One region of the Halomonas sp. 3H genome, then DNA from elsewhere that is predicted to be linked to it. Evidence: predicted binding sites of a transcription regulator. Region 1 holds the regulator's gene; each other region holds the start of a gene.

The links. The regulator FNR, encoded in region 1, switches genes on or off when oxygen is low (the NO sensors DNR and NnrR bind a similar motif). The targets are predictions, from matches to a motif close to TTGATNTANATCAA.
Region 2: a site for FNR is predicted at 2,981-2,994, ahead of NFC98_RS12290 (OmpW family protein). Genes of this name have one in related genera too.
Region 3: a site for FNR is predicted at 3,015-3,028, ahead of NFC98_RS10095 (cytochrome-c peroxidase). Genes of this name have one in related genera too.

Annotation. Positions count from the first base shown of each region.
Region 1 covers NZ_CP100360.1:695,040-701,709, forward strand. Annotated here, with positions in the region: gene NFC98_RS03325 (putative nucleotidyltransferase substrate binding domain-containing protein) at 1-724, shown strand, start outside; gene NFC98_RS03330 (3'-5' exonuclease) at 780-1,406, shown strand; gene ttcA (tRNA 2-thiocytidine(32) synthetase TtcA) at 1,492-2,418, shown strand; gene fnr (fumarate/nitrate reduction transcriptional regulator Fnr) at 2,438-3,181, opposite strand; gene hemN (oxygen-independent coproporphyrinogen III oxidase) at 3,304-4,695, opposite strand; gene NFC98_RS03350 (sulfite exporter TauE/SafE family protein) at 4,793-5,491, opposite strand; gene ccoS (cbb3-type cytochrome oxidase assembly protein CcoS) at 5,491-5,721, opposite strand; gene NFC98_RS03360 (heavy metal translocating P-type ATPase) at 5,718-6,670, opposite strand, start outside.
Region 2 covers NZ_CP100360.1:2,635,823-2,642,492, forward strand. Annotated here, with positions in the region: gene putP (sodium/proline symporter PutP) at 1-750, shown strand, start outside; gene NFC98_RS12275 (cyd operon YbgE family protein) at 849-1,145, opposite strand; gene NFC98_RS12280 (OmpW family protein) at 1,445-2,059, shown strand; gene NFC98_RS12285 (OmpW family protein) at 2,267-2,860, shown strand; gene NFC98_RS12290 (OmpW family protein) at 3,094-3,732, shown strand; gene putP (sodium/proline symporter PutP) at 4,349-5,839, shown strand; gene putA (bifunctional proline dehydrogenase/L-glutamate gamma-semialdehyde dehydrogenase PutA) at 5,941-6,670, shown strand, end outside.
Region 3 covers NZ_CP100360.1:2,164,557-2,171,226, reverse strand. Annotated here, with positions in the region: gene NFC98_RS10105 (DUF4139 domain-containing protein) at 1-771, shown strand, start outside; gene NFC98_RS10100 (adenosine deaminase) at 838-1,833, shown strand; gene NFC98_RS10095 (cytochrome-c peroxidase) at 1,941-2,930, opposite strand; gene msrP (protein-methionine-sulfoxide reductase catalytic subunit MsrP) at 3,165-4,130, shown strand; gene NFC98_RS10085 (sulfite oxidase heme-binding subunit YedZ) at 4,147-4,755, shown strand; gene NFC98_RS10080 (c-type cytochrome) at 4,748-5,110, shown strand; gene NFC98_RS10075 (NCS2 family permease) at 5,156-6,526, opposite strand; gene guaD (guanine deaminase) at 6,650-6,670, opposite strand, start outside.

The DNA.
Region 1 (6,670 bases):
CGGCCTCGACTGGCCCGACTGTGGCGAGCAGATGCAGCGGCTGACCGAGACCCTCATCGAGCTCGGCTACCCGCCCTGTCCCGGCAACATCATGGTCTCCAACCCCGAGTGGGTGGGCACCGAGAGCCAGTGGCGCGCGCGCATCGCCAGCTGGGCCGGCAAGCGGGATGGCGACAGCCTGATGAAGCTGGCCATCATGCTCGACTCCCATGCGGTGGCCGGCAACCCGGCCCTGCTCGACCGGGTACGCGAGGAGCTCTTCGAACGCTGCTCCCGCGACGAGCTGCTGCTCTCCTACTTCGCCCGCACCGCCCTGCGCTTCTCGACCCCGCTGACCCTGTTCGGCTCCCTGAAGAAGCCGCAGCACGGCATCGACATCAAGAAGGGCGGCATCTTCCCGATCGTCCACGGGGTGCGGACCATGGCGCTGGAACGGCGTATCCGGCCGACCTCGACCCTGGAACGCCTGGATGCCCTGGCGGCGGATGGCAGGCTCGAGGCCAGCTTCGCCGAGGACCTGGGCGAGGCGCTGTCGCTGTTCACCGAGCTGCGCCTCAAGCAGCAGCTGGCGGGGCTGGACGGCGAGGCGGCGAGCCGCAAGCCCGATCGGGTGGTGGTCCAGGAGCTCTCGTCCCTGGAGCGCGACCTGCTGCGCGAGGCGCTGCATATCGTCAAGGACTTCAAGCAGCGCCTCTCCCACCGTTTCCATCTGGAGTATTCGTGACGCCGAGGCGACGTCCGAAGGAACGACAACGACAACGACTCAAGGAGACCCCGTCATGATCAAGGCCCTGCGGCGCGCCGCCGACCGTCGACGACACGCCAACGGTGACTACGCCTGGCTGTTCCACCCCTACACCGGTGACGAGATGGTGGTGATCGACACCGAGACCACCGGGCTGGATACCCGCACCGCGGAGCTGGTCTCGATCGCAGCGGTGAAGGTGCGCGGCGACCGGGTACTGACCAGCGACTCCCTGGACCTGCGCCTGGCGCGTCCCGCCAGCCTCTCCGGCGACTCGATCCGCATCCATGGCCTGCGCGGCATCGACCTGGACGGCGGCGAGGAGATGGAGGCCGCCCTGGCCCGCCTGCTCGACTTCGTCGGCAACCGGCCCATCGTGGGGTGGTGCCTGGACTTCGACCTGGCCATCCTCAACCGCGAGCTTCGGCCGCGCTTCGGCTTCGACCTGCCCAATGCCACCATCGATGTGGCCCAGAGCTACGCCCGCCGGCTGCGTCGCCGCCATCCCGAGGTCGATGCGCTGCCGCGCTTCGAGCGGGTGGCCGAACTGCTGGGGGTGCCGGTCATGGGACGCCATACGGCGCTGGGCGATGCGGTGACCACGGCGCTGATGTACCTGAGGCTGGATCGCGCGACGCAGCCGGCCGGCCTGTTCTCCTGACGTCGGGAGGGCGTCGCCTCGTGCCGGCGGCGGTGGTAGGATGGGCGCCCGTCAATTTCCGTCCGCTCTGGCAGCGCCTACGACCATGCAAGACGCCGTGATCTTCGATCCCCCCACCTCGGCTTCCCCTTCCCGGGACGCCGCGCCGGCCGAACCGGCCTCATCGACCCTCGAGGCCCTGGATGCCCGCGCCAAGCGCGAGTTCAACAAGCTCCAGAAGCGCCTGCGGCGTCAGGTCGGCAACGCGATCATCGACTACGGGATGATCCACGAGGGCGACCGCGTGATGGTCTGCCTGTCGGGGGGCAAGGACAGCTACACCCTGCTGTCGATCCTGCGCAGCCTGCAGCGCAATGCGCCCATCGACTTCTCGCTGGTGGCGGTCAACCTCGACCAGAAGCAGCCCGGCTTCCCCGAGCACGTGCTGCCCGAGTACCTCGCGTCGATCGGCGTGGAGTACCACATCCTCGAGCGCGACACCTACTCGGTGGTCAAGGAGAAGACGCCCGAGGGCAAGACCACCTGCGCGCTCTGCTCGCGGCTGCGTCGCGGCTCCCTCTACGGCTTCGCCGAGGAGATCGGCGCCACCAAGGTCGCCCTGGGGCACCATCGCGAGGACATTCTCGAGACGCTGTTCCTCAACCTCTTCTTCGGCGGCAGCCTCAAGGCGATGCCCCCCAAGCTGCTCTCCGACGATGGCAGGAATATCCTGATCCGGCCGCTGGCCTACTGCCGCGAGGCGGACATCGCCGAGTATGCGCGGCTGATGGAGTTCCCGATCATCCCCTGCAACCTGTGCGGCTCGCAGCCCAACCTGCAGCGCCAGGTGGTCAAGGAGATGCTTGCCGAGTGGGAGAAGAAGCACCCCGGTCGCCTGGAGAGCATGTTCAAGGCGGTGACCAACGTGGCGCCGTCGCAGCTGGCCGACCGTGAGCTGTTCGACTTCGCCGGGCTGGAGGAGAAGCAGCAGCAGTTGCTGGCCAACCGCATCGATATTCTGAACGAGCGATAAGCGCCGAGCGCGCCCGGCGCTACTTCGCCCCTTCCTCTTCGGCGACCTGGGTCAGGGCCTCGAGGTCGAGGATATGCACCTCGCGGCCGGAGACGGCAACCAGGCCCTGGCTCTGGAAACGGCCCAGGATACGGCTGACCGTCTCGACCGCGAGCCCCAGGTAGTTGCCGATATCGGCCCGGGACATGGAGAGGCGGAAGCTGTAGGGGGAGTAGCCGCGGCGCCGGAAGCGGTCGGAGAGGCCGGCGAAGAAGCTGGCCAGCCGCTGGTCGGCGGTCTTGCGCGAGAGCAGCCGCATCATGCGGCGGTCGTCGCGCAGCTCCTTGCTCATGCTGCGGTAGAGCTGGGTGCGCAGCTCCGGCAGCGACTCGGAGAGGCTGTCGAGACGGTCGAAGGGGATCTCGCAGACCGTGGTGGTCTCCAGGGCCACCACGGTACCGGGGTAGCGTGCCTCGTCGATGCCGTCGAGCCCCACCAGCTCGCTGGGCAGGTAGAAGTTGGTGAGCTGGTCCTCGCCGCTGCCCTCGGTGGTCACCTGCTTGAGGCTGCCCGAGCGGACCGCGAAGACGCTGGTGAAGGGGCTGTCCTGGCGGAACAGGGTCTCGCCCTTCTTCAGCGGCGCACGCCGGCGGATGATGGCGTCGAACTGGTCCATGTCCTGCACCTCGAGCGCCAGCGGCAGGCACAGCGAACTCAGGCTGCAGGTCTGGCAACGGGTCTCGTGCAGCAGGGAACGCCGCCGGCCGGTCAGGGTATCCGGCATGGCCGACTCCTCCTTGATCGTGATCATGCCGGTCATTATGGAGGAAACTGCGGTCAGGGCAAACCACCCCTAAGGAGGTAGCTGCCCCGCCCGGCCGGCAGCGGGTCCCGCCCGCTGCCGGTTCAGGCGCCCGGCGGAGGGTAGGCGTCGAAGGCCATGGCCAGCCGATGGATCAGCAGCTCGCCGGCAGCGGTGGCGACCAGCCGGCTGCCGTGGCGTTCGAGCAGCCCGTCCCGGCGCAGGGGCTCGAGGCGTTGCAGGGCATCGGCCAGGCTCGCTTCGGCGTCGACGCCGTGAGCGGTGGAGAGGGTCTCGAGGTCCAGCGCCATCCCGCACAGCAGCCGCTCGATGGCGTCGCCCCTCAGGTGATCGTCGGCGGTCAGGCGGATGCCCCGCGAGGTGGGCAGTCGGCCCGCGTCCAGGGCGGCCTCGTAGGCGGCCAGGCTCTCCGGGTTGCGGGCCAGCACCTCCTCCAGCTGGCTGACGGCGGCCACGCCCAGGCCGATGTGGTCCGCCGGGCCGTGAGGGGTGTAGCCCAGCGGGTCACGCCTCAGGGTGCCATTGGCCCGGGCGATGGCCAGGCTGTCCCCGGGACGGGCGTACTGGCCCATGCCGATGGCCACATAGCCGTCGGCCTCCAGCCGCTGCCGTGCGTCGAGGAGGATCATCAGCTGCGTCTGCCGTGACGGCAGGTCCTCGGCGCGGATCTGCTGCTGGGCGCGGTAGCGTTCCGGGAGGTGCGAATAGCGATAGAGCGAGAGCCGCGGCGGCGCCATCGCGATCATCTGGTCGAGGGTCTCGGCGAAGCTCTCGCGGGTCTGCAGGGGCAGGCCGACGATCAGGTCCAGGTTCAGCGAGCGGAACCCCAGCCGTTCGGCCTCGTCGACCAGCGACTCGGTGAGCACCCGGGGCTGGATCCGGTTGATCGCCTTCTGCACCCGCAGGTCGAGCTCCTGGACGCCCAGGCTCAGCCGGTTGAAGCCCAGCGCCTGCAGGTGGCGCAGGGTGAAGACATCGGCCTCCCGCGGGTCGACCTCGATGCTGTAGTCGCGCTCGCGTGAGCCCGAGAGTCCGAAACGGGCATCCAGGCGGTCGAACAGGTCCCCCATCTGGTTCAGGGAGAGGAAGGTGGGCGCGCCGCCGCCCCAGTGCAGCCGCTGGACCTCCCGCGAGGTCGCCAGGTGGCGGGTCAGCAGTACCATCTCGCGGTCGAGCCGGGAGAGATAGGGCTCGGCCTGGCGGTTGTCCCGGGAGGCGATGCTGTGGCAGGCGCAGAAGCGGCAGGCCTGGCGGCAGAAGGGCAGCTGCACGTCCAGCGACAGCGGGCGTCCGCCGTGGTTGCTGCGCTCCAGGGCCGCGGCGAAGGCGTCCGCCGTGAGCCCGTCGCCGAAGCAGGCCACCCGCGGGTAGGTGACATAGCGGGGGCCGTCGAGGTCATGGCGGCACAGGCGCGACAGGGCGCGGTCGGTGCGTGATGGCCCGACGCGAGTCGCGGTCTTCGCATGGGCGGGCATGGCGGCACTCCCGGCGGTGGATGTGCCTTGTATGCTAGCGGGGAGGCGGCAGGGTCGGCGTTGAGCTGCGTCAATCCCGGGTGGAATAGCCGGGAATTCAGCCGTGCGCCGCGCCGGGCAGCAGTTGCCAGAGCTGCCACAGGGCGAAGGCGATGATCGAGAGCGCGGCCAGGGTGCGCGTGGCGCGGTGTCTGATCAGGCCCCCCAGCTGGCGGGCCGCCAGCCCGGTGGCCAGCAGGGCCGGCAGGGTACCGACGCCGAAGGCGCCCATCAGCGCGGCCCCCCTCAGCGGGTCGGCCATGGCCAGGCTCCAGGCCAGCATCGAGTAGACCAGCCCGCACGGCAGCCAGCCCCACACCGCCCCCAGCGCCACGGCCTGGGGGATCCTGACCACCGGCATCAGCCGCCGACCCACCGGCTCCAGGTGGCGCCACAGGCGCCGGCCCACGGCTTCCACTCGCAGCAGCCCCTTCCACCAGTCGGCGATATAGAGTGCCATCAGGATCAGCATGACCGCGGCGAACAGCTGCAGCACCACCCGCGTGGCCGGGGTGAGGGTGAGCAGGGTGCCGAGGCCCGCCACCAGGGCCCCGGCGACCATGTAGCTGGCGATGCGGCCCAGGTTGTAGCCGAGCAGCAGCCCGGAGAGGCGCGCCGGGGAGCGCATGCTGGGGGGCACGGCGAAGGTCAGGGCGCTCATGATCCCGCCGCACATGCCGATGCAGTGGGCGCCGCCGAGCAGGCCGAAGACGAAGGCCGCGGCGAGCGGCGGCAGGCCGAGTCCGGTGGGATCCATCAGCGGGAGTCGCCCGGCCCCGGGTCGTCCCTGTCGGCATCGTGGCGAACCTCGCGGCGGCGCCGGCGCTCATCGGGGGGCAGGTCGTTCTCGTCCTCGTCGAAGAGGATGCGGTGGGCGGGCCCCTCCAGGTCCTCGAACTGGTCGTTCTTCACCGCCCAGAAGAAGGCCCAGACGGCCAGGCCGAGCAGGATCAGCGACAGCGGAATCAGCAGGTAGAGGATGCTCATGCGTTCACCCGTTGTGGGGCCGGTGCGACGGCCTGCCGGGGCTCGGCGGCCCGGCTGCGGAAGCGGTTGAGGCGCAGGGCATTGCCCACCACCACCAGGGAGCTCGCCGACATGCCGATGGCCGCGAGCCATGGCGGGACGAAGCCCATGGCGGCCAGCGGCATGGCCGAGAAGTTATAGCACACCGACCAGACCATGTTCTGGCGCATCACCCGGCGGGTGGCCCGCGAGATCTCGATGGCCTCGACGATACGGATCAGCCGCGGGCTGAGCAAGATGGCATCGGCGCTGGTCCTGGCCAGGTCGGTGGCGCCGTTCATGGCGATGGCCACGTCGGCGCCGGCCAGTACCGGGATGTCGTTGATGCCGTCACCCACCATGGCGACCTTTTCGCCGGCCGCCTGGCACTCGCGGATGCGCTCGAGCTTGCATTCCGGGCTGGCTGCGCCGCGCCAGGTGGTGATGCCGAGGCGCCCGGCGAGCTCGCCTGCCGCCTGGGGGATGTCGCCGGAGAGCAGCTCCACCTCGAGGCCCAGGGCCGTCAGGGCGCGGACCGTCTCGGCGGCGTCCTCGCGGACATGGTCCTGCAGCGCGAACCAGGCGCGCGGCTCGCCCTCCTCGGTGAGCAGCAGCCACTGGCCGTCACCGGGTGCCTCGAGGGGGTGGTCCGGCGCGGCGAACCCAGGCTTACCCAGCCGCCAGCGTCGTCCTTCGATGTTGCCCTCCAGCCCCTGGCCGGTGCGGCTGGCGACCGCGTCGGCGGCCACCGTGGCCAGGCGGTAGGGGTGGAAGGCGCGGGCGATGGGGTGCTCGGAGCGCGCCTCCAGGGCGGCGGCGAGTACCCGCGCCCGGTCGGCCGCCAGCGCGCCGAGGGGGCGGGTCTCCACCAGCGCCATCTGTCCGGTGGTCAGGGTGCCGGTCTTGTCGAGGATCACCCGGTCGAGCTGGG
Region 2 (6,670 bases), 1.9 Mb from region 1:
GGCATCGTCAGCTCCCTGGCCTGGGGCCTGGGCTACTTCGGTCAGCCGCACATCCTCGCCCGCTTCGCCGCCATCCGCAGCGACCGCGACATCCCCGCCGCCCGCCGCATCGCGGTGAGCTGGACCGCCATCGCCCTGGTCAGCTCCATCGCCGTGGGCCTGCTCGGCGTGGGCTTCGTGCAGCGCGACCTGGCCGACGGCGAGACGGTGTTCATGGTGATGGTCAACCTGATCTTCCACCCGGTGATCGCCGGCATCCTGCTGGCCGCCATCCTGGCCGCCATCATGTCCACCGCCGACTCCCAGCTGCTGGTCTCCTCCTCGGCGCTGACCGATGACTTCTACAAGGCGATCTTCCGCAAGGACGCCAGCCAGACCGAGCTGGTCTGGGTGGGCCGCTTCGCGGTGATCGGCATCGCCGTGCTGGCCTATCTGCTGGCGCTCAACCCCGACGCCACCGTGCTCGACCTCGTCGCCTATGCCTGGGCCGGCTTCGGCGCCGCCTTCGGCCCGGCGCTGATCATGTCGCTCTACTGGCGCCGCATGAACAAGTGGGGCGCCCTGGCCGGCATCGTGGTGGGCGGCGTCACCGTGGTGGTATGGGCCGAGCTCTCCGGCGGGCTGTTCGATCTCTACGAGATCGTGCCGGGGGTGATCTTCGCCTACATCGCCATCGTGGTGGCGAGCCTGGCCACCGAGGAGCCGACGGACGCCATCACGGCCGACTTCGACACCTTCGACCAGGTCTGACCGACCGGGCGGGGCCCCGGCCCCGCCCCGTCGCACTGACGCAGGAAGCCGCCCCGAAGGGCGGCTTCCTGCGTGACGGCCCCTGCTCCCTCGAGCCGTCATATCATCGCGGCGCGCACCAGCAACACCAGGGTGAACAGCGCCAGCGCCGCCAGGCTCCATGGCGGCGAGGTGGCCCGGCGCTGCCAGTGGCGCCGCGGCACCAGCCCCAGCGGGCGCATGAAGGCCGCGCCCAGCGACCAGACGCCCAGCAGGATCACCGGCAGGCGCAGCGGCATCGCCAGGTCGCTGACCAGCTGTGGCTGCAGCAGCAGCCAGACCGCCAGGCCGGCGGCAACCAGCAGGGGAACAGCCTCGCGCCACGCCGGGTGCCGAAGGGACATCTCGCGTCTCATCTGCGCTCTCCTTGTCAGCTCCCTTCAGTCAAGACGATTCCCGCCGTTCTCGCGAGCCCCGACGCTGCGCCGCGTCAAGTGTTGTACAAGCCCGAGGCCCGACAACGGGGCCGAGTGCCCCAAAAGGGAGCGCGCCTGCCGATGACCGCGAGTCATGGGTAGCTATGGGCGCCATCGAAAAACTTTACAAGACTTTTGCAAACATCGTTTCTATAGTCATAATTGTACAAGAACGCAGGACCTCAGGCACGACGCTGCCGCCCAGAACGACGACCAAGCTCGACGAGAGGAACGACCCGATGAAAAGAACCAATCTCCTGACCGTCACCGCCATCGCCGCCGGCTTTGCCATGGCCAGCCAGATGGCCCTGGCCTACAGCGCCGGGGATATCTTCGTTCGCGGCGGCATCGCCCAGACCGACGTCAAGTCCAACAATGGCGACCTGACGGCCGACAACCTGCGCCTGGATGTTTCCGACGAGCGGGGCCTCTACTACGGCGTGGGGTACCTCGTGACCGACAGGCTGGGCATCGAGCTCAGCGGCCAGGAAAAGGTCGAGCATGACCTCACCCTCGACGGAGGCCCCATCGGCAGCGTCGACCGGATGCCGATCAATCTGATGGTCAACTACTACCCCATGGGCGGCATGGACTCCCGGGTCCAGCCCTACGTGGGTGCCGGCCTCAACTACACCCGCTTCTCCGGCGAGGAGCTCGAGGGACTGGACGTGCGCCGCAGCTATGGGGCCATCGGCCAGCTGGGCGTGGACCTGGCCGTGGCCCAGGGCCTGATGCTCAACGGCTTCGTCAGCTACGCCGACGTCTCGGCCGACGTGCGCCTGGGCGGTGCCGACATCGGCGAGGCCAAGATCGACCCCATGACCATCGGCGGCGGCATCACCTACCGCTTCTGATCACTCCGGCCTACCCTGGCGTCGGGCTCCTGCCCGGCGCCTTCGTGTCCGCCCCCTCCCCTGCGCGCCCGCGGAAAAGAACTTTCACAATTATTGACCACTCGTGACGGGACATTTGGAAACAGTGTTTCGTATAATACCTTGGTCACAGGATGCCGGACGCTCCGGCAACGCGACTTCGCGTGAAGCAACAGGGAGGATCCCCATATGCGCACCACTCGACTGATCACCGCGGCCGCCATCGCCGCCAGCTGCGCCTTCGCCAGCCAGGCCGCCCTGGCCTACAGCGCCGGCGACACCTTCGTGCGTGGCGGCTTCGCCAAGTCCGATACCCGCTCCGACAACGGGGTGCTCGACGGCGTCAGCAGCGGCGAGACCGGCTTCACCCTCGGCGCAGGCTACCTGTTCCACGACAAGGTCGGCGTGGAGCTCAACGGCTCCGAGAAGATCGAGCATGAGATTGCTGGTGATGGTCTTGCCGGCACCATCGACCGGATGCCGGTCAACCTGCTGGTCAACTACTACCCGATGGGTGGCCTGGACTCCCGCGTGCAGCCCTACGTGGGCGCCGGCCTCAACTACACCCGCTTCTCCGGCGAGCCGGAAGGCGTGGACGCCCGTCGCAGCTACGGCGCCGTGGGCCAGGTGGGCGTGGATCTCGCCATCACCGACAACCTGATGCTCAACGGCTTCGCCAACTATGCCGACGTCGACTCGCGCATCTCCGTGAACGGCGACCGCATCGGCACCGCCAAGGTGGACCCGATGACCATCGGCGGCGGCGTGACCCTGCGCTTCTGATCCGCGCCGCGCCGCACAGCGTCTGCGGTAATCGCCGTCACGAAGGACGCCGCCGGGCCCAGCCCGGCGGCGTCCTTTTTGTCTCTCCCATGCTCTGATCCTTGTGCGTTGCAGCACCACTTGACCGGCGTCAAGAAAGTTCCCGGGCGGCTTGATTAAACTTCCCGTCACCCTGGCAGGCCAGGGACTGGCTAGACCACAACGCTCAACCCGGAACCTCAAGGAGCCGCCCCATGCGCAAGCACCTCCCCACCCTGCTGGCCGCCGGCCTGGCCGCCGCCGCCTTCACCACCAGCACCCAGGCCCTGGCCTACGGCGCCGGCGACTTCTTTACCCGCCTGGGCGTGGCCAAGGTGGCACCGAAGAGCGACAACGGAACTCTTAATAACGGCCTTGCCGCTGATGTTGGTGACGATACCCGCTTCGCCTTTACCCTGGGCTATCGCTTCCATGACAAGATCGGCGTCGAGCTGCTGGCCGCCGAGCAGTTCAAGCATGACATCACACTGACCGCTCCGGATGGCAGCACGATTCCTGCCTCCACCAAGCATCTGCCGCCGACCCTGACCGTCCAGTACTACCCGCTGGGCGGCACCGCGGCCAGCGTGCAGCCCTACGTCGGCGTGGGCGTCAACTACACCCGCTTCTCCAGCGAGACGATCGGTATCGAAGGCGCTGAACTGAACCTCGACAGCTCCTGGGGCGCCGCCGGCCAGGTGGGCGTCGACCTGCTGATCAATGACAACTGGGCGCTCAACGCCGCCGCCTGGTATCTCGATATCGATACCGATGTCAGCTTGGGAACCACTGATCTTGGCAAGGTCGAGATCGACCCCTGGGTGGTGATGGGCGGTATCAGCTACCGTTTCTGATCGCCCCTCACCCCACGACGAGGCCCGCCACCGGCGGGCCTCGTTGCGTTGGCAGGCGCGAAGGCGGTACCGGCATGCGGTCGCTCCCCATCAGGCCCAGAGCAGCGTTCACACACCGTGAAATGATCCACCGTCGCGATAGGCGCTAGTATGAGTACTACATTTCCCATCAAAGGGGGCTCGACATGTCGAGCGCTACCCGCCCGATCGGTTCAACCGCGTCACCCCTCAGCGCGCCCCCCTCCCTGACCGGTTTTCCCCATCGGCCGCCCCCTTCGACGCTTCGCCCCTCTCCACCGTGGCCCCTTTCCACCGCGAAAGAGCCGGCGTGATTCGGCTAGGCTGCTACGCTTTTCCTCAACGCTTTTCAACAACGTACGGACCCGATCGATCCAGCTGCGCTGGAGACACCCCATCATCCCCAACGCCCTTGACGAAAGAACTGCCACAGGAGGCACGCATCGAGCAGGACCCCCTGGCGTGACAGGCGGCAGCGCCACGTTGCGCATGACGAAGGTGGAGTGACAACAATAAACCCGCGCCGCTACCGGACTCCGAACGGTAGATGCGTCATCCGGCCGGAGCCTGCTCCGGCCCAATGAACTGGAGGTACTTCATGGCTACTGGAGTCTGGATAAGCCTGCTTGGTTACTTTGCGCTCATGATCGCCATCGGCGTCTATGCCATGCGCAAGTCCACGTCCTCGTCCGAGGACTACATGCTGGGCGGACGCGCCCTCAGCCCCCAGGTGGCGGCCCTGTCGGCCGGGGCCTCGGACATGAGCGGCTGGCTGCTGCTGGGCCTGCCCGGGGCGCTGTTCGTTTCCGGCCTGGGCTCGGCCTGGATCGGTATCGGCCTGCTCGTCGGTGCGTTCTTCAACTGGACCCTGGTCGCACCTCGCCTCCGTGAACAGACGGTTCACTACGGCAACGCCATCACCATCCCGGAGTTCCTGGCCAACCGCTTCCCGACCCGGGCGCTCTCCCTGCGCACGGTGTCGGCCGTGGTGATCGTCATCTTCTTCGCCGTCTACACGGCCTCCGGCCTGGTGGCCGGCGGCAAGCTGTTCGAGAGCGCGTTCTCGGGCATCTACAACTTCGGTGGCATGAGCGATTACGCCATGGGCGTGGTGATCACCCTGGGGGTGGTGCTGGTCTATACCGTCGTCGGCGGCTTCCTGGCCGTGAGCCTGACGGACTTCGTGCAGGGCTGCATCATGATGCTGGCGCTGGTGATCATGCCGGCGGTGGTGCTCTTCGGCGAAGGCGGCGGCGGCTTCTCCCAGGCGTCCGAGACCCTCAATAGCGTCGACCCCACCCTGCTGTCGTGGACGGCGGGACTGACCTTCGTCGGCTGGCTCTCCGCGGTCACCTGGGGCCTGGGGTATTTCGGGCAGCCGCACATCATCGTGCGCTTCATGGCCATCCGCTCCCTCAAGGATGTGCCCATTGCCCGCAACATCGGCATGAGCTGGATGGCGATCTCCCTGATCGGCGCGGTCTCTCTGGGGATATTCGGCCGCGCCTATGCGGTGCGCAATGGCCTGGACGTCCAGGATCCGGAGACCATCTTCATCATCCTGGCGAACCTGCTGTTCCACCCGCTGGTCACGGGCTTCCTCTATGCGGCCCTGCTGGCCGCGATCATGAGCACCATCTCCAGTCAGCTGCTGGTGTCCTCCTCCTCCCTCACCGAGGACTTCTATCGCCTCTTCCTGCGCAAGGAGGCCAGCGAGAAGGAGACCGTGGCCGTCGGCCGGGTCTGCGTGGTGCTCGTCGGCCTGGTGGCCGCCGTCATCGCCTCCGACGAGAACTCCCAGGTGCTGGGGCTGGTCAGTAACGCCTGGGCCGGCTTCGGTGCAGCGTTCGGCCCGCTGATCATCCTGTCGCTGATGTGGCCGCGCACCAACGGTGCCGGCGCCATTGCCGGCATGGTGGTGGGTGCCGCCACCGTCATGATCTGGATCTCGCTGGGCTGGAACGGCTCCTTCATGGGCGGACCCGGTGTCTACGAGATCATTCCCGGCTTCATCGCGGCCATGATCGCCATCGTGGTGGTAAGCAGTGCCACCGCCGATGCCGGCGAATACCAGCACATCAATCGCTAGCAGAGCGCGCAACACGCCATCAACGTGATGAAAGGGGTCCCGCGGGAGCCCTTTCCGGCGTCGCCTCGACGCGGCGTGTCGGAACCCCAGGGAGTTCGAGCATGAACAAAGCAGACCTTCACCCCCATGACGCCATCAGCGAATCCCGTGCGCGCATCCGCGCCCGCTATTCGGCCGACGAGGCCAAGGTGCTGGATGAACTCGTCGGACAGCTCAGGCTGTCGGAGGAAGAGCGACGCCGGGTGGCCGACGCCGGGGCGAAATACGTCGAACGGGTGCGCAAGGAGAAGAAGCCGTCGATGATGGAGTCGTTCCTGGCCGAGTACGGGCTCTCCACCGCCGAGGGCGTGGGGCTCATGTGCCTGGCCGAAGCGCTGTTGCGCGTGCCCGACGCGGAGACCATCGACGACCTGATCCACGACAAGATCGAGCCCTCCGACTGGGGCGCCCACCTGGGCAAGTCCTCGTCGTCCATGGTCAACGCCTCCACCTGGGCCCTGCTGCTGACCGGCAAGGTGCTGGACGAGGATCCCAAGGGCCCGGTGCGGGCCCTGCGCGGCCTGGTGCGCCGCATGGGCGAGCCGGTGGTGCGCACCGCGGTGGGCCAGTCGATGAAGATCCTCGGCCGCCAGTTCGTGCTCGGCCAGACCATCGAGGAGGGCATGAAGAATGCCCGCGAGCTGGAGAAGCAGGGCTACACCTACTCCTACGACATGCTGGGCGAGGCGGCCCGCACCGACGACGACGCCCGGCGCTACCACGCGGCCTATGCCAAGGCGATCACCGCCATCGCCAAGCAGGCCAAGGGCGACGTGCGCGGCAGCCCCGGCA
Region 3 (6,670 bases), 1.5 Mb from region 1:
ACCGACACCTGGCTGCCTCCCGGGCTCGTCACCGTCTATGCGGCGGAGGTGGGCCATGTGGGCGACGTCAGCCTGCCGGGCATTCCCGCCGGGGAGTCGCGGCTGGCGAGTTTCGCGGCGGATCGCCAGGTGCGCATCGACACCGAGTCGACGCCCGAGGAGCAGCTGGAGCGGGTGACCCTGGTCGACGGCACCCTGAGGGCCACCCGGCTGTCGCGGGTGACCACCCGCTACACCCTGCAGAGCGATGCGCGCCGCCCCCGTGAGGTGGTGATCGAGCACCCGGCGCGCGCCGGGTGGCGGTTCGAGGCCGAGTCGCTGGTCGAGTCCACGCCCACCCACCGGCGACTCAGGGTCAGCCTGGGGGCCGGGGAGAGCGCGACGCTGGAGGCGCGCGAGGAGCTGACCCGCAGCCAGACCGTGGCCCTGGCACAGGCCGACACCGAGCTGCTGCTGCAGTGGAGCGATGCCGCCGACCCGCAGGCCGCCGAGGCCATGGCGACCCTGATCGAACGCCGCCGAGGCGTCGCGGAGGTGGAGGCCGAGCTGAACGCGCTGGCGCGGGGCCTCGAGCGGGCGGCCGACCATCAGGCCCGGATCCGCGACAACCTCGCCGCCGTGGGGCTCGACAGCGAGCCCGGACAGCGCTACCTGGCCGACCTGGAAGAGCAGGAAGCACGCATCGCTCGCCTCGAGGCGCAGCGCGAGGAGGCCGAGGCGCGGCTGGCCGATCGGCGCGAGGCCCTGGCAGCCTTCATCCGTGGGTTGTAGGGGGAGGCTTTGCGCATTCGCCGATTCTCTATCAGGATGAGGTAAACCACCGGAGCGAGTTGAACCATGCGTGATTTCCTCAAGCGTCTGCCCAAGGCCGAGCTGCACCTGCATATCGAGGGGTCGCTGGAGCCCGAGCTGATGTTCGCGCTGGCCGAGCGCAACGGGGTCGCGCTGCCCTACGCCTCGGTCGAGGAGGTCCGTGCCGCCTACGATTTCCAGGACCTGCAGTCCTTCCTGGACCTCTACTACCAGGGCATGGGCGTGCTGCGCACCGCCGAGGACTTCCACGACCTGGCCATGGACTACTTCCGTCGCGCCCATGCCGAGGGCGTGGTGCATGTCGAGATGCACTTCGATCCCCAGGCCCACCTGGTGCGCGGCATCGAACTACCGGTGGTGATGGAAGGACTCAGCCTGGCGCGGCGCCATGCCGAGCGCGAGCTGGGGCTCTCCACGGCGCTGATCATGGCCTTCCTGCGCGATCGGGATGCCGCCGAGGCGATGGCCGTGCTGGAGCAGGCCGCCCCCTACTGGGAGATGCTCGACGCCGTGGGGCTGGACAGCGCAGAACGCGGCCACCCGCCTTCCAAGTTCGTCGAGGTGTTCGAGCGGGCCGCCCGGCTGGGGATCCCGCGGGTCGCCCACGCCGGGGAGGAGGGGCCGCCGGAGTACATCCGCGAGGCACTGGACCTGCTCGACGTCTGCCGCATCGACCACGGCGTGCGCTGCCTGGAGGACCCCGAGCTGGTGACACGGCTGCGTGACGAGGGCATGGTGCTGACCGTCTGCCCGCTTTCCAACGTGCGCCTCAGGGTGGTGGAGCGCCTCGCGGATCACCCCCTTCCGCAGCTGCTGGAGGCCGGGCTGCGCGTCACCCTCAATTCCGACGACCCGGCCTACTTCGGCGGCGGCCTGCTCACCAACTATCTCGCCTGCCACGAGGCCTTCGGCTGGTCCGAGGAGATCTTCATCCAACTGGCCGGCACGGCCATCGAGTCGGCCTTCGTCAGCGACCGGCGCCGCCTGGCACTGCGGCGCCAGCTGGCGGACAGCGTCTGACGCCGACAAGGCATTGACCCCGCAACGTAGAACTTGACCCCACAAGCAGAACCCCCGGCCGGGCCGGGGGTTCTGCTTGTGACTTGCCTTTCCGGCAGGGCCTCGGGTCACGGCAGGGCCGGCACCTCGAAGGCGGGCATCTCGCCGGTCAGGGTGTGCAGGAAGGCGGTGATGTCGGCGACGGTCTGCTCCTCGAAGTCGCGACCCAGCATCTCCCTGCCCATGATGGCGACGGATTCCTCGAGGGTCTCGGTGGCGCCGTTGTTCATGTAGGGATAGGTGACGGCCACGTTGCGCAGGGTCGGGGTGCGGAACTTGTACTTGTCCGCCTCGTCGCCGGTGACCTCGAAGCGGCCCACGTCGCTGGAGCCCGGCACCTGGATGCGGTGGAACTGGCTGTCGGTCAACGCCGGCCCGCGGTGGCAGGCGATGCAGCCGTTGTCCACGAAGGCCACCATGCCGTCCTTCTCCTGGTCAGTCAGGGCCTCCATGTCGCCGCGCAGGTAGCGGTCGAAGGGCGAGTTGGGAGTGTTCAGGGTGCGCTCGAAGCTGGCGATGGCCTTGGCCAGGTTGTCGGCGTTGATCGGGTCCTCGTCGTTCGGGTAGGCCTCGGCGAACATGTCGTGGTAGAGGTCGAACTCGGTGAGGCGCTCGAGCGCGGTGTCCAGGTCCATGGCCATCTCGACGTCGGCCTCGATCGGGCCCAGCGCCTGGCCCTCCAGGTCCGGCTCACGGCCGTCCCAGAACTGGGAGCCCAGGAAGCCGGAGTTCAGCACCGTGGGGGTGTTGCGCTCGCCGATCTGGCCGTCGTGGCCGGTGGCCCGCGGGATGCGGTCCGCCCAGCCCAGCGCCGGGTTATGGCAGGTGGCGCAGCTGATCACGCCGCTGGAGGAGATGCGCGGCTCGAAGAACAGGAACTTGCCGAGCTCCACCTTCTCCGGAGTCAGGGAGTTGTCGGCGGGGATCGGCGGGAAGTGGGGCAGCGGCTCGAAGCGGTCGCGATAGTCGCCGAGTCCATCGTCGGCCAGGGTCGGGGCGGCGATGGCAATGGCGGAGCCCATGGCGATGGCCGAGGCCAGCAGGCGTTTGGTGATCATGACAGTTCCCCTCGTTGCGTTGACTTCGGTCGGCGGTTTTCATAACGGCCGCTTAACCTTATGCCTGCAAGTTAGCGACAGGGGTTGATGCATATCAACCCAGCAAAACCGTCGGATAACGGGGTGACTTGAGCCACATCAATTTTTGACCTTTGTTGACGGTCGCGACTGGACGGCCCCGGTATCATCAGGGAAGCTGGAGCCCTCGCGATCCCTTGGCCTGAGACGATCGACATGTCACGTTACCGTTACCCCCCCATCCCCGAGTCCGAGGTGACGCCCCGGGAGCTCTTCGAGCAGCGCCGGCGCTTCCTGAAACGCGGCGCCGCGCTGGGCGCGGCGGCGGCCGCCCCGGGGCTGCTCTTCTCGCCCCCTGCCCGAGCCTGGCAGGCGACCCTGGCCGGGCAGCTCGAGGGCGAGCTGCAGAGCCGGTCGCTGGCCGGCGACGAGGCGCTCACCGACGTCAAGGACGCCACCACCTACAACAACTTCTACGAGTTCGGCACCCGCAAGAGCGACCCGGAGGTCTACGCCCACCGGCTGGTCACCGACCCCTGGTCGATGGCCATCGAGGGTGAGGTGGAGAAGGCCGGCACCTTCGCCCTGGAGGATATCCTCGCCGGCCAGGACCTCGAGGAGCGCATCTATCGCCTGCGCTGCGTGGAGGCCTGGTCCATGGTGATTCCCTGGATCGGCTTCCCCCTGGCCGAGCTGCTCAGGCGCCACGGGCCCACCTCCCGGGCCAAGTACGTGGTCTTCGAGTCGATTCTCGACCCGGACAACCTGCGCGGGCAGCGCCGCTCGATCATCGAGTGGCCCTACCGCGAGGCGCTGCGCATCGACGAGGCCATGCACCCGCTGACCCTGATGGCGGTGGGCATGTACGGCGAGAGGATGCCGAACCAGAACGGCGCGCCGATCCGCCTGGTGGTGCCCTGGAAGTACGGCTTCAAGAGCATCAAGTCGGTGGTCAGGATCCGCCTGGTCGAGGAGCCGCCCACCACCTCCTGGATCGACCAGAACCCCGAGGAGTACGGCTTCTACGCCAACGTGAATCCCGAGGTGGACCATCCGCGCTGGTCCCAGGCCCGCGAGCGGCGCATCGGCGAGAGCGGTCGGCGCGAGACGCTGATGTTCAACGGTTACGCCGACGAGGTGGCCGAGCTCTATGCCGGCATGGACCTGAACAAGCACTTCTGACTCCAGGGAAACCCCGATGCTGGATGCGTCACAGCGAATCACCGCCTTCCGCCTGCTGGTGCTGCTGGCCGGCAGCCTGCCCGCGGTGTGGCTGGCCTGGCAGTGGTGCTTCGGCGACCTGGGGGCGGTGCCCGCCGAGGCGGTGGTCCACTTCACCGGCCGCACCGGCCTGATCCTGCTGCTGGTGACGATTGCCTTCAGCCCGGCATTCCGCCTGACCGGCTGGGTCGGGGTCATGGTCGCGCGGCGCCAGATCGGCCTGTGGGCCTTCTTCTGGCTGGTGGCCCACATGCTGGCCTGGATGGGCCTCGACCAGTTCTGGGACTGGCCCTGGATCCGCCGGGAGATGGTCGACCTGCCCTACATCCGCTACGGTGCGGCGGCGCTTCTGCTGCTGGTGCCGCTGGCGCTCACCTCCTTCCGACGCATGCAGAAGGCCATGGGCTACACTGCCTGGCACTGGCTGCATCGGCTGGTCTACGTGGCGGCGGCGCTGGGCGTGACCCACCTGTGGATCCTGACCCGGGCCGACTACCGCATGCCGATGCTCTTCGCCGCCGCGCTGGCGGCCCTGACGGTGTTCCGTGTGGGGGATGCCCTGCTGGGAGGAAAGCGAGATGCGTAGGGGGACGATGAGCGGTCTGGCGGCGAGCCTGCTGGTCGCCTTGCTGGCTTCGGGCCCGGCCCAGGCCGATGCGGTCGAGGAGGACGAGGCAATGATCGACCTGGCCTGGGACAGCGGCTGCTTCAACTGCCATGACCTGGACAAGACCCTTCGTGGGCCCGCCTGGCGTGACGTGGCCGAGCGCTACCGGGACGACGACGAGGCGCTGGAGCGCCTGGTGGCCACGGTGCGCGACGGCGGCAGCGGCAACTGGGGCGAGGAGCGCATGACCCCCAATCGCCGGGTTGCCGAGGAGCACATCGAGCGCCTGGTGAGCTGGATCCTCGCGCTGCCGCCGGGCCAGGAAGAGGGCTGAGCCCACGGCGCCGGCGAGGGCCGCCGTCCCTGGCGGCCCCGCTGGTCACTGGGTGGTGACCAGCATCACCACGCTCAGCGCGGCCGAGACCCACATGGCCGGGCGGATGTCCTGGAAGCGTCCGGTGCACAGCTTGATCAGCACGAAGCTGAGGAAGCCGAAGGCGATCCCCAGGGTGATCGAGTAGGTCAGCGGCATCAGGATGATCGCCAGGAAGGCCGGAAAGGCCTGTTCGAAGCGCGACCAGTCGATCTTGCCGATGGGCGCCAGCATGAACAGGCCCACCAGCACCAGGGCGGGGGCCGTGGCGATGCCCGGCACCAGCGACAGCAGCGGCGACAGGAACAGGAAGGGCAGGAACAGCAGGGCAATGGTCACCGCCACCAGGCCGGTGCGCCCTCCCTGGGCGACGCCGGCGCCGGATTCGATGAAGGTCTGGGCCGCGCTGGTGCCCAGCGGCGCGGCGATCATCGAGGCGAAGGCATCCACCGTCATGGAGCGCTTGAGGTTGCGCGGGTTGCCGTCCTTGTCCTTAAGGTCCGCCGACTCGGACAGCGCCATGAAACAGGAGAGGGCGTCGAAGAAGTTGGTGAACAGCATCACGAAGATGAACGGCAGGTAGGCGACCTTGAGCGCGCCCCAGATGTCCACCTGCATCACCGCGCCGAAGTCGGGCCATGCGGCCAGGCCGCTCCACTCCACCACCACGTCACCGCCCCACAGGCGCCCCATGGGGGTGGCCAGCAGGGTGGTCAGGGCGATGCCGAGGATCAGGGCACCGTTGAAGCGCAGGATCACCAGGATCGCGGTGGCCATCATGCCGATGAAGAAGGTGATCAGGCCGGGGTCCATGCTGCCCAGGGTCACCAGGGTGGCGTCACTGCCGACGATGAAGCCGGCATTCTTGAAGCCGATGAAGGTGATGAACAGCCCGATGCCGCAGGTAATCGCATAGCGCAGCGAGGGCGGAATGGCCTCGATGATCGCCTTGCGCACGTTGAACATGGCCAGGGTGGCGAACAGCACGCCCGACCAGAACACGCACCCCAGCGCCACTTCCCAGGAGAGTCCCGCCCCGTGCACCAGGGTGTAGGTGAACAGCGCGTTCATGCCCATGCCGGGGGCGACGAGGATCGGGTTCCGGGCGTAGAGGCCCATCGCCAGGCTGCTCATGAAGCTGATCAGCACCGTGGCGGAGAGTGCCGCCGAGAAGGGAATCCCGGCATCGCTCAGGATCGCCGGGTTGACCACGATGATGTACATCGAGGCCAGGAAGGTGGCGATCCCGGCGAGGAACTCGGTGCGCAGGGACGAGCCGCGCCGCGAGACACCGAAGTAGTGATCCAGCCAGTGGCGATCCGTCGAGGAGGAGCCGCGCACGGGCGCGTCGGCCAGGGAGGAGTCGTGGGTTTTCATGGGCATCCCGTTGTTGTTGTGGGTTTCTGACCAATTGGTCAATAACAGGCCGTACCGAGCCTACGCTGACTGACCGGTCGGACAAGTCTGTCGTCCGGCCGGTGAGTCAACGCTCCATGGGGTTCAGGTGAGAGTACGGCGATG